3 regions of the Kitasatospora paranensis genome follow, and region 2 is predicted to be linked to each of the others. Evidence: riboswitches for the same ligand, from Rfam matches in the RefSeq annotation. Region 2 holds a riboswitch; each other region holds the start of a gene.
What was found. A riboswitch is a leader RNA that binds a small molecule or an ion and turns the genes downstream of it on or off. The one in region 2 is predicted to bind cobalamin.
Positions count from the first base shown of each region.

Region 1: it holds a riboswitch for cobalamin, as region 2 does, so the genes downstream of both, nicT (Nickel transporter NicT) here and ABEB13_RS28840 (cobalamin biosynthesis protein) in region 2, are expected to answer to the same signal.
Region 3: it holds a riboswitch for cobalamin, as region 2 does, so the genes downstream of both, ABEB13_RS25385 (ribonucleoside-diphosphate reductase subunit alpha) here and ABEB13_RS28840 (cobalamin biosynthesis protein) in region 2, are expected to answer to the same signal.

Region 1 is NZ_BAABKV010000001.1:6,999,340-7,002,604, reverse strand. It holds gene nicT (Nickel transporter NicT) at 115-1,257, opposite strand; cobalamin riboswitch at 1,290-1,507, opposite strand; gene ABEB13_RS33280 (ArsR/SmtB family transcription factor) at 1,591-1,953, shown strand; gene ABEB13_RS33275 (phosphatidylinositol-specific phospholipase C domain-containing protein) at 2,184-3,230, shown strand.
Region 2 is NZ_BAABKV010000001.1:6,062,302-6,065,566, forward strand. It holds partial or broken gene ABEB13_RS28835 (cobyric acid synthase) at 1-375, opposite strand, end outside; partial or broken gene ABEB13_RS28840 (cobalamin biosynthesis protein) at 372-1,342, opposite strand; cobalamin riboswitch at 1,434-1,615, opposite strand; gene ABEB13_RS28845 (helix-turn-helix domain-containing protein) at 1,838-2,527, shown strand; gene ABEB13_RS28850 (alpha/beta hydrolase family protein) at 2,623-3,265, shown strand, end outside.
Region 3 is NZ_BAABKV010000001.1:5,273,043-5,276,307, reverse strand. It holds gene ABEB13_RS25395 (LamG domain-containing protein) at 313-984, opposite strand; gene ABEB13_RS25390 (hypothetical protein) at 933-1,217, opposite strand; cobalamin riboswitch at 1,601-1,732, shown strand; gene ABEB13_RS25385 (ribonucleoside-diphosphate reductase subunit alpha) at 1,933-3,265, shown strand, end outside.

The sequences.
Region 1 (3,265 bases), 940 kb from region 2:
CGGGGTGCGGGGCGGCGTGGGGCAACGGGCCGGTGCGGGGGTGCGGGCCCAGCAGCGTGACGGGGCGCAGCGGTGTGACGGGCGCAGCGGGTCATGGGGCACCGGAGGTGAGGTTCATCCGTCCGACCTCGACGCCCAGCGCTGCTCGACCCGGGCGATCCGCCAGTAGCCGATCGCCGCCGCCCAGACGACCACGAAGAGGCCGACAATCACGAACCCGACGTTGTCCAGGCTCAATCCGGCCACCCAACCGCTCACCGGATCGGTCAGACCCAGCTTGTCGTGGAACACCGCCACCAGTTCGATGGTGCCGATGACAAAGGCCACCGCGATCGACAGCCCGGTGATGGTCAGGTTGTAGAAGACCTTCCGCACCGGGTTGGAGAACGCCCACTGGTAGGCGAAGTTCATGAACGTGCCGTCCAGCGTGTCGAACAGGCTCATGCCGGCCGCGAACAGCAACGGCAGGCAGACGATGCCGTACCACGGGAGGCCGGCCGCCGCGCCCGAACCCGCCATCACCATCAGGGTGACCTCGGTCGCCGTATCGAACCCCAGCCCCAGCACCATCCCGACCGGGAACATCTGGCCGGGCCTGGAGATCGACCGGGTGGCCCGCCCGAGGATGCGGTTCATCAGGCCGCGCGAGTTGAGCTGAGCCTCCAACTCCGTTTCGTCGAAACGGCCCTGCCGCATCGCACGGAACACCCGCAGGATGCCGGTCAGCGCCACCAGATTGAGCGCGGCGATGAGGTAGAGGAAGGCGCCGGAGGCGGTGGTCCCGATCGCACCGAGCACCTGGTGGATCGTGGAGTCCTCGTCCATCAGCACACCCGCGAGCCTGGCGCCGCCCGCCACCAGGGCCGCCATCAGCACCACCATCGAGGAATGCCCGAGCGCGAACCAGAAGCCCACCGAGACCGGCCGCCGGCCGTCCGCCATCAGTTTGCGGGTGGTGTTGTCGATCACCGCGATGTGGTCGGCGTCAAAGGCATGCCGCATACCGAGCGTGTAGGCGGTGATGCCGAGGCCGGCCCCGAACACCTGGTTCCCCACGGTGTAGTGGTGTGGCGCCACCAGCAGGAACAGCGTTCCGAACGCCACCACATGAAGGGCAAGAATCACCGCCATCAGTCCGGCGGTACGCAGAGTGTCCTCGCGACCCCACCGATAGGCGGCCGCGGGCGCAACGGCGGACACCGGTGCGCCTGCGGCCCCGGCAGGCGGCGGGGTCGAACCAGTCACGGGCAGGGTCATCTGCGGATCACGCTTCAGCACCTCGTGGAATGACGTCGTGAGATGCCGCGGCCGGTCTCCTGGCTGACGGGTTCCCCTCCCGGCCGTCCGGCCCGGAACGAACTCCGTAACCGGCCTTCCCGGACGGCTGCGCGTCCAGTGGCACCGATGGCTACGGATGACCCCGATCACAGTGGCGAGGGCCGCTCCGGATTCGGGACCACGAGGTCCACCACCGGTCTTCCCGAGCACCACGGCCCGCCCACCGTAGGCCTGACGCCATGACAGCTGCAAGCCTGCAGACCTGCGCAGGTGTTGAAGATCACGGCCCGAGCACCTGCGAGAATCGCCCGCATGCACCTCGTCCCCGCCGACCGCGCCGGCCACCGCACCATCGACGGCCATCGGGTCTGCGAAGCGATCGCCGCCATCGGCGACGCCGCGCATGTACGTGTGTGGGCCGAGCGGTTCGCCCTTCTCGCCGACCCCGGGCGGCTCTCGCTGCTGCTCGCGCTCCACGAAACCGGCCCACTCGCGGTGAGCGACCTTGCGGTGGCAACCGGAATACGCGACCCCGCCGTTTCCCAGGCCCTGCGGCTGCTCCGCGCCGCAGGAGTCGTCACCGGCGAGCGGGACGGCCGGGTGGTCCGCTACCGGCTGACCGACCCGGCCATCGCCGAACTCCTCGCGCACGGGGTCCTCGGGCGGCAGGACTGACGGGGTGTCGGGGGATGCTGGCCCCTACTCCCGCCCCTCCCGATCACCACCATTTCATGGCGCGCCAGCCCGCACTGGATGTTGCCCGACGCGGATGTTCCTCGGCCCGTTGAAGTGTCAGCTTCAGCCAAGTTTTCTTGTCATGTCACCTTGAAGTCGCTCCCGTGCACCATGCTGCCGGACGGCGGCCCACCCGGACCGCCGTCCAGGCATCCGCCCGAGGAGACACCGTGACGCTCCGCCGTACGTTCGCTGTGGGACTGCTGGCCACGGCCGCCGCCCTGAACCCGGGTCAGCCCTCCGGTGCAACCGGCACCGGCGACCTGCCCTTCGGCTCCGCCACCACCGTCGGCATCCACAACACCTACGACCCGGCCGCCTTCCCGTTCCTCGCCCAGAGCCTGGACACCGGCACGGGCATGATCGAGCTCGATGTCTGGACCGACACCATCACCACCGAGTGGAAGGTGAGCCACTCCAACCCCCTCGGCAACTCCAACAACTGCACCGCTGCAACAAGCGCCTCCCAGCTGTACAGCGGCGGCACCAACAAGAACCTGGAGAACTGCTTCGACGACATCCGGGTCTGGCTCGGCGCCCACCCCGGCGCTGGCCCGCTCGTCGTCAAGCTCGAACTCAAGGGCGGCTTCGCCGCCAACCGCGGTATGGGCCCCGCCCAGCTCGACAGCCTGATCGCAGCACATCTCGGCAACACCGTCTTCCGCCCTGCCGATCTCCTTGCCAAGCCCGGCGGTGGTTCGTACTCCACCCTCGACGAGGCGGCCAGGGCCGGTAACTGGCCCAGCCGCGCGGCCCTGGCCGGACGGGTACTGATCGATGTCATTCCCGGCACCGTCGAGGAGGGCAACCCCTTCGACACCCTGCACACCGACGTCGAGTACGGCGGCTACCTGCGCAACCTCGCCGCGGCCGGGAAGGTCGGGCAGGCGCAGGTCTTCCCGGCGGTGCACGGAGCCGCCTCCGGAGACCCGCGCACCGGCTACACCGACGCCGGGATCCGGCCCTGGTTCGTGGTCTTCGACGGCGACGCCTCGGCCTACGTCGGCGGCATAGACACCTCCTGGTACGACAGCCGCCACTATCTGCTGGTGATGACGGACGCCCAGAACGTCGCCCCCGCGATCAGCGCCACCGATCCCACCGCCAACGAGGCACGGGCCCGCGCCACCCAGCTTGCGGCGGCGCACGCCAGCATCGTCTCCAGCGACTGGCGCCACCTGCCCGAGGTGCAGGCCCTGGTACTGCCCCGCGGCTGACCCGCATTCTCCGGTGCCCAGCCGGCCGGCGAGCG
Region 2 (3,265 bases):
ACCGGCTGCGCAGGTCGGCCAGGCACTCCAGGGCCCGCTCCAGCAGGACGGGCTTGCGCTCGCGGTAGTCCAGCGCGCCGACCTCGGCGACCGGGTGGCCGAGCAGCACCACCTGGCTGCGGCCGTCCGCGCCGGGCTTGAGCAGCACGGGGTTCATCGCCGCCTCCGGCTCGACCCGGGCGGCCTGCGCCTGCATCGCCTGGGCGCGGCCGATCTCGGCGCCGTCCGCCGTCACGAAGGAGTTCAGCGACATGTTCTGCGCCTTGAAGGGGCGACCCGCACCCCCTGCCGGGCCAGCCAGCGGCAGATGCCGGCCGTCACCACGCTCTTCCCGGCGTCCGAGGTCGTCCCCGCCACCAGCAGCGCGTTGCTCACGATCCGTTCCCCTTCCCACGGGTGCGTCCGCGGCGGACGGCACCACCCAGCGCCCGGGCTCCGACCGTCGCCGCCAGGGCGAGGATCCCCACCCGGCGCGACAGCCGGCAGGCCCGTTCGATGTCCGCGACGCCGACCGGCCGCAGCTCCGCCCCCAGCACCGGCCGGTGCTCCACCCGGGTGCCGTAGGCCAGGGTGCCGCCCAGCCGGACGCCGAGCGCGCCCGCGAACGCCGACTCGGCCTGACCCGCGTTCGGGCTCGGATGTGACGAGCCGTCGCGCCGCCAGACCCGCAGCGCCGTCCGCGGGTGCTCGGCGGCCGCGACCGTCAGCAGTGCCGTCAGCCGCGCGCCGGGCCAGCCCGCGACGTCGTCCAGCCGGGCCGCGGCCCAGCCGAACCGCAGGTGGCGGGGCGAGCGGTGACCGACCATCGCGTCCAGGGTGTTGACGGCACGGAAGGCCAGCAGCCCCGGCGCGCCGGCGACCGCCCCCCACACCAGCGCGTTGACGACGGCGTCGGCGGTGTTCTCCGCCACCGACTCGACCACCGCGCGGGCCACCTGCTGCTCGTCCAGCCCGCTCGGGTCGCGGCCGCACAGGTGCGGCAGCCGCCGGCGGGCGGCGGCCAGGTCGCCGGCCGCCAGGGCCCGGCCGACGGTGCGCGCCTCCCGGCTCAGCGAGGTGCCGCCCAGCACCGTCCAGGCCGCCGCCGCGGTGAACGCGGTGCGCGCCCCGGGGCGGCGCCCCAGCGCCCGCTCGACGGCCACCGCGCCTGCCGCCACGGCGCCCACGCTCAGCGCGGTGAACGCGGCCCCGGCGCCCCGGTGGTCGCGCCACAGCGCGCGCTCCAGCCGGCCGGCGGCGGTGCCGAACAGCGCCACCGGGTGGCCCCGACGGGGTCGGCCAGCGCGGCGTCGGCGAGATACCCGGCGACGGCGCCCAGCAGATAGGGGGAGGCGGGCCTCAGCCGTGGCACGGCGAGGCGTCCAGGGCGTGGTGGAACGGCGACCGCTGGGCAGCCTGCATGGCGTGCGTGTCCTCACTCAGGGTCCGCGCCCTGGATCGACGAACCGGCGGCGAGAGTCTCCTGGCTTCCGGGTCGAACGCACCCTCGGGCCTTCCGGCGACCCTGTGGCGGACCGCCGTGACCATGTGGTCGAGCGTGCTCCCCGGTGACAGTGGCGGGACCGCGCCGGACTCGCACCGGCTTCCTCTGCATGCCTCCGTATGGCGCAAGGATCCCATCACGCGCCGCGACCGGGCGTCAACAGAGCCTGCGGAGGGGTTGGTCACACACCGTCGCAGGTCCGGGGCGCCCTGACGCCGTCGCTCCCTCCGACGATCCTCCAGGATCGGCCGCCGCCGCTCGTAGGATCCTCCACCCGCCGTCCCGGGCCGCCGGCGACCGCTTCGTGTGTTCGGCGGGTGATGGCCCCGCGGGCCCGCCCGTACGTTCAGTCGCATGCGACGAAGACCGCCCCTCCCGCCGCCGGTGCCCTTCTCCCCGCAGGCCGCGCGGGCGCACCGGGCCGGGCTCGGCCTGACGCCCGGCCAGGTCGCCGAGGGGATGGCCGCGCACGGCGTCCGGCTGCTGCCCACCCACGTCCTCGCCTGGGAGAGCGGTGGGCTGCGCCCCTCCGAGGAGGAGTTCATCGCCCTCGCCCGCGCCCTGTGGTGCCCGCCCGCCCAGCTGATGGGCACCCCGCCGGCCACCCTGCGGGACCACCGGCTCGCCCGGGAGCTGACCGCCGACCAGGCCGCCCGCCGGATCGGCGTCTCCCTGCCGACCTACGCCCGGGCCGAGGCCACCGGCCACTGGGACGCCGACGAGGAGCAGAGCCACGCCCTGGCCCACGCCCTCGGCATCCCGCTGCGCACGCTCGTCCGGGTCACCGGCCGCCAGGAACAGCTGGAGCGGTGCCTGCGGCAGGTCGTCGACGGCCGCTGGCAGGCCCAGGCGGCCGCGGTGGCCCGGATGGTGCCGGCCCCGCCGGAGGTGCTCTCGGCGGCCCTGGCGGACCTTCAGAACGGGTACCGCGTCCCCTCGCACTGGGGCGCCTCGGCCCCGGCCGCCGACGGGCCGCCGGCCACCCCGCTGCCCGTCCGCTTCTGGGAACTGCTCGGCCGGCACCGCTTCGACATCCCGGTCTGACGGCCACGGACGGCCCCGCTCCGGTGGCCCGGGGCCGTCCGGGGGCGTGCACTGGAGACGCCATGCCGTCGCAGTCCAGCAGACCGGGGAGCGCCATGCGTTGGGGAACCGCCGCCGTCGTCGCCGCCACCGCCACTGCGGCCGGAGCCGGCGCCGCGGTGCTGCTGCTCGGCCGGCGGGCCTCCGAGCGCGCCGTCCGGCCGGGCTTCGCGGGCGCGCCCGCGCCGTCCGCCGCGGGCCTGCGCGTCCAGGCCCTCGCCCCCGACCGGGTCACCGTCACCCGCAGCGTCGAGACCGCCCGCCCGGGCCGCTACGCCCTGGAGTGGAAGGACGGCGGCCACGCCGTGGTCGGCGACGTGCTCGGCACGGGCCCGCAGGGCGTGACCCGCCGCCTGCTCGGCACCGACAGCGGCACGCTGCGCACCGGGCAGGAGGTCCGGCTCACCGCGCGGGTGTACACCGGGGACCCGGCCACCTCCGTCGGCCTCACCTACTCCGAGGGCGTGGTGGACGGCGAGCTCGGCCCGCTGCCGGCCTGGCACGTGGCCGGGATCCGCGGGCTCTGGGTGATCCTGGTGCACGGCCCGGGCACCGACCGCCGGCAGGCCCTGCCGGTGCTGCCGCTGCTGCACTCGCTGCGGCTGCCCAGCCTGGTGGTGAGCTACCGCGGCGACCCCGGCGCACCGGCCTCCCCGGACGGCCTCGGGCACTTCGGCGAGACCGAGTGGCGGGACGTCG
Region 3 (3,265 bases), 790 kb from region 2:
CCCCCGTGCGGCGAACGGCAGGACCGGGGGCGGGCATCGGGACGGCACGTTCAGTGCGGTACGGACGGCCCGGGTTGGTCACAGGCCATGGCCCGTCGACCCCTCACGCGTCGAACACCCGATCCCCCGGGGCCGCGGCCGACCATGTTCGGCCGACACCGCAACCCGATGCGACCCGACGATAGCCGACGGTCGCTTCCCCGTTCCAACGGGCGTCATCTTTTCATACTGGGCATGGCTGTGACACAACGCCAGATGTGTGCGGGGCCACACCGCCGGCTTCGCGGGGCCGGCGGCGGAGTGGACGGACCGTCAGCCGCCGACCAGCCAGGAGCCGCTGGGCTTGGCACTCAGACCGGTGCCGCCGCCCTTGAGGCTGGCGACCTGCGTGGGATTCAGCGCCTTGTCCCAGACCAGGATGCGGCCGATGACGCCGGCCCAGCTGCCGCCCCAGATGCCGTGGTGCCGGCTGCGGCCGAGCTGCAGCGGGCCCGGACCGGCCCAGATGCCGCCGCCGACCTTCTCGGTGGCGGCCGACGCCCCGTTGACGTAGAGCGTGACGGCCTTCTGGTCGGCGTCGTACACGCCGGTGAGCAGCGCCCACTGACCGACCGTCGCCAGGGTGGTGGGGGCGGTGGCGGTGACGACCGTGCCGTCCGCGCCGCCGTCCTTGGTCTGGACCCGGAACACCCAGGCCTGCTTGCCGTTCGCGTCGTCCCGCGCCAGGTCGAAGGAGTACGAGACCCCGTCGCCCTCACTGATCGCCGAACGGGAGCCGCCGGGAGCCTCGTTGTAGACCCAGGCGGAGATGGAGAAGCTCTTGGTGACGTCCACGACCTGGTTGGCGGACTGCGCGAAGGAGTTGCCGTTGCTGCGCAGCCGCAGCGCCCAGCCGCCCTGGACCTCGCTCAGCTGCGCGTCCGGCCCCATGGCTATGTTCGACTGCCCGGAGCGGTCGGCGAGCAGCTCCGGCTGCCCGGCCACGGTGGGCGAGTTGGCCGCCGCGGAGGCGCCGGACCCGGACGGGCGGGGGAGGCCGCACTGCTGCCGCTGGCCGTCGGGCCGGGGGTCGGGCCGTGGTGCATGCCGCCGACCACGACCGTGCCGACGGCACCGCCGAGCACGACCGCCGCGAGCACGATGCCGCCGGTCCACATCAGCTTGCGCTTGCGGGACCTGGCCTCGTGCCGCTCGGCGAGCGCCTCCCAGTCCGGCATCGCGGAACCGGCGGACGGCTGCGTCTGCCACGGGGGCGGGGTCGCCTGCGAAGGGAACGTCGGCGGGCCGAATCCGGCCTGCGGCGGGAAGGGCTGACCACCCTGCGTCGCCTGACCCTCGGGGGTACCGGACGGCCCCCCTGGGATGCGGGCTGACCATTCCAGCCGGGCGGTGCTCCCGTTCCGTCGCTCATGAGCTGAGATCGTAGGCCATGGCGCCCACGAGGGTCCCGGGTGGTGACCATTCCGTGAGCAGGACGGGCAGGTCGGGGGCGGGACGGATGCGCGGAACGTGGTCCTCCGGGCAGCCCGCGCCACGGACGCGACACGGACGCGACACGCTCCGTGCACAAGATATGGGGGTACATCAACGAGACACCACAACATGTATGCTCACTCTCGCTGTCGACGCAGGGGAATCCGGTGGAAGTCCGGGACTGCCCCGCAACGGTGAGCAGGCTCCCCTACGCCGGGGCCCGCACAGTCCGAGGACCTGCCGACCGTGTGCCACAGGGCTTCCCCGCAGAGGCCATGAAGCACAGCTGTACGTCCGGGCCTCGCGGGTGGGCCGGGTGGGCGGTGCGCGCCCCGATCACGATCGGGCGTGCCGTCCTCCCCTGCCGCGCCGGCCCGGGCGGCCTCCCCAGCCGGGAGGTGCCCCGACCGCTGCCGCCACAGGAGAGAGTGCGCCTTGACCGTCGCTGCCTCAGTCACCCTGCCCTCCCAGGGTCTCGCCGACTCCGCCCGGAACGACCCCGGTGCGGCGTTGCTCCGGCTGCTCACCGACCGCAGCACCGACCTCCCCCAGGTGGACCCCGGTCACGTCGCCGCCGCCGCGCTGCGCGGACGCCACGCCGGCTCGGACTTCGCCGAGCTGCGCGGGCTGGCCGTGGAGGCCGCCGCGTCGATGATCGCCGAGGACCCCCAGTACTCGAAGCTCGCGGCCCGGCTGCTCGCCCTGGAGATCCAGGACGAGGCCGTCTCGCAGGGGGCGGTCTCCTTCGCCGCCTCGATCGCCGTCGGCCACGCCGAAGGCCTGATCGGCGATGCCACCGCCGCCCTCGTGGCCCGGCACGCGGCCCTGTTCGACTCGCTGCTCGACCCTCAGGGCGACGACCGGTTCGAGTACTTCGGCCTGCGCACCGTCCAGTCCCGCTACCTGCTGCGCCACCCGATCACCCGCAAGGTCGTGGAGACCCCGCAGCACTTCCTGCTGCGCGTCGCCGCCGGCCTGGCGGTCGGCGACAGCGAGCAGTCGGTGGCCGAGGTCGCCGAGCTGTACCGGCTGATGAGCCGTCTGGAGTACCTGACGTCCTCTCCGACGCTCTTCAACTCCGGCACCAAGCACCCGCAGATGTCCTCCTGCTACCTGCTGGACTCGCCGCTGGACAACCTCGACTCGATCTACAACCGGTACGCGCAGATCGCCCGGCTGTCCAAGCACGCCGGCGGCATCGGCCTGTCCTACTCCCGGATCCGCTCGCGCGGTTCGCTCATCCGCGGCACCAACGGCAAGTCCAACGGCATCGTGCCGTTCCTGCGCACCCTCGACTCCTCGGTCGCCGCGGTCAACCAGGGCGGCCGCCGCAAGGGCGCGGCCTGCGTCTACCTGGAGACCTGGCACGCGGACATCGAGGAGTTCCTCGAACTGCGCGACAACACCGGCGAGGAGGCCCGCCGTACCCACAACCTGAACCTCGCGCACTGGATCCCGGACGAGTTCATGCGCCGGGTCAACGCGAACCAGGACTGGTCGCTGTTCTCCCCCGCCGACGTGCCCGAGCTGGTCGACCTGTGGGGCGCCGACTTCGACGAGGCGTACCTCAAGGCCGAGCTGGCCGGCAAGGCCGTCCGCACCATCCCGGCGCAGACCCTGTACGCCCGGATGATGCGCACCCTCGCGCAGACCGGCAACGGCTGGATGACCTTCAAGGACGCCTCCAACCGGGCCGCCAACCAGACCGCGCTGCCCGGCCGCACCGTGCACTCCTCCAACCTGTGCACGGAGATCCTGGAGGTCACCGACGACTCCGAGACGGCCGTCTGCA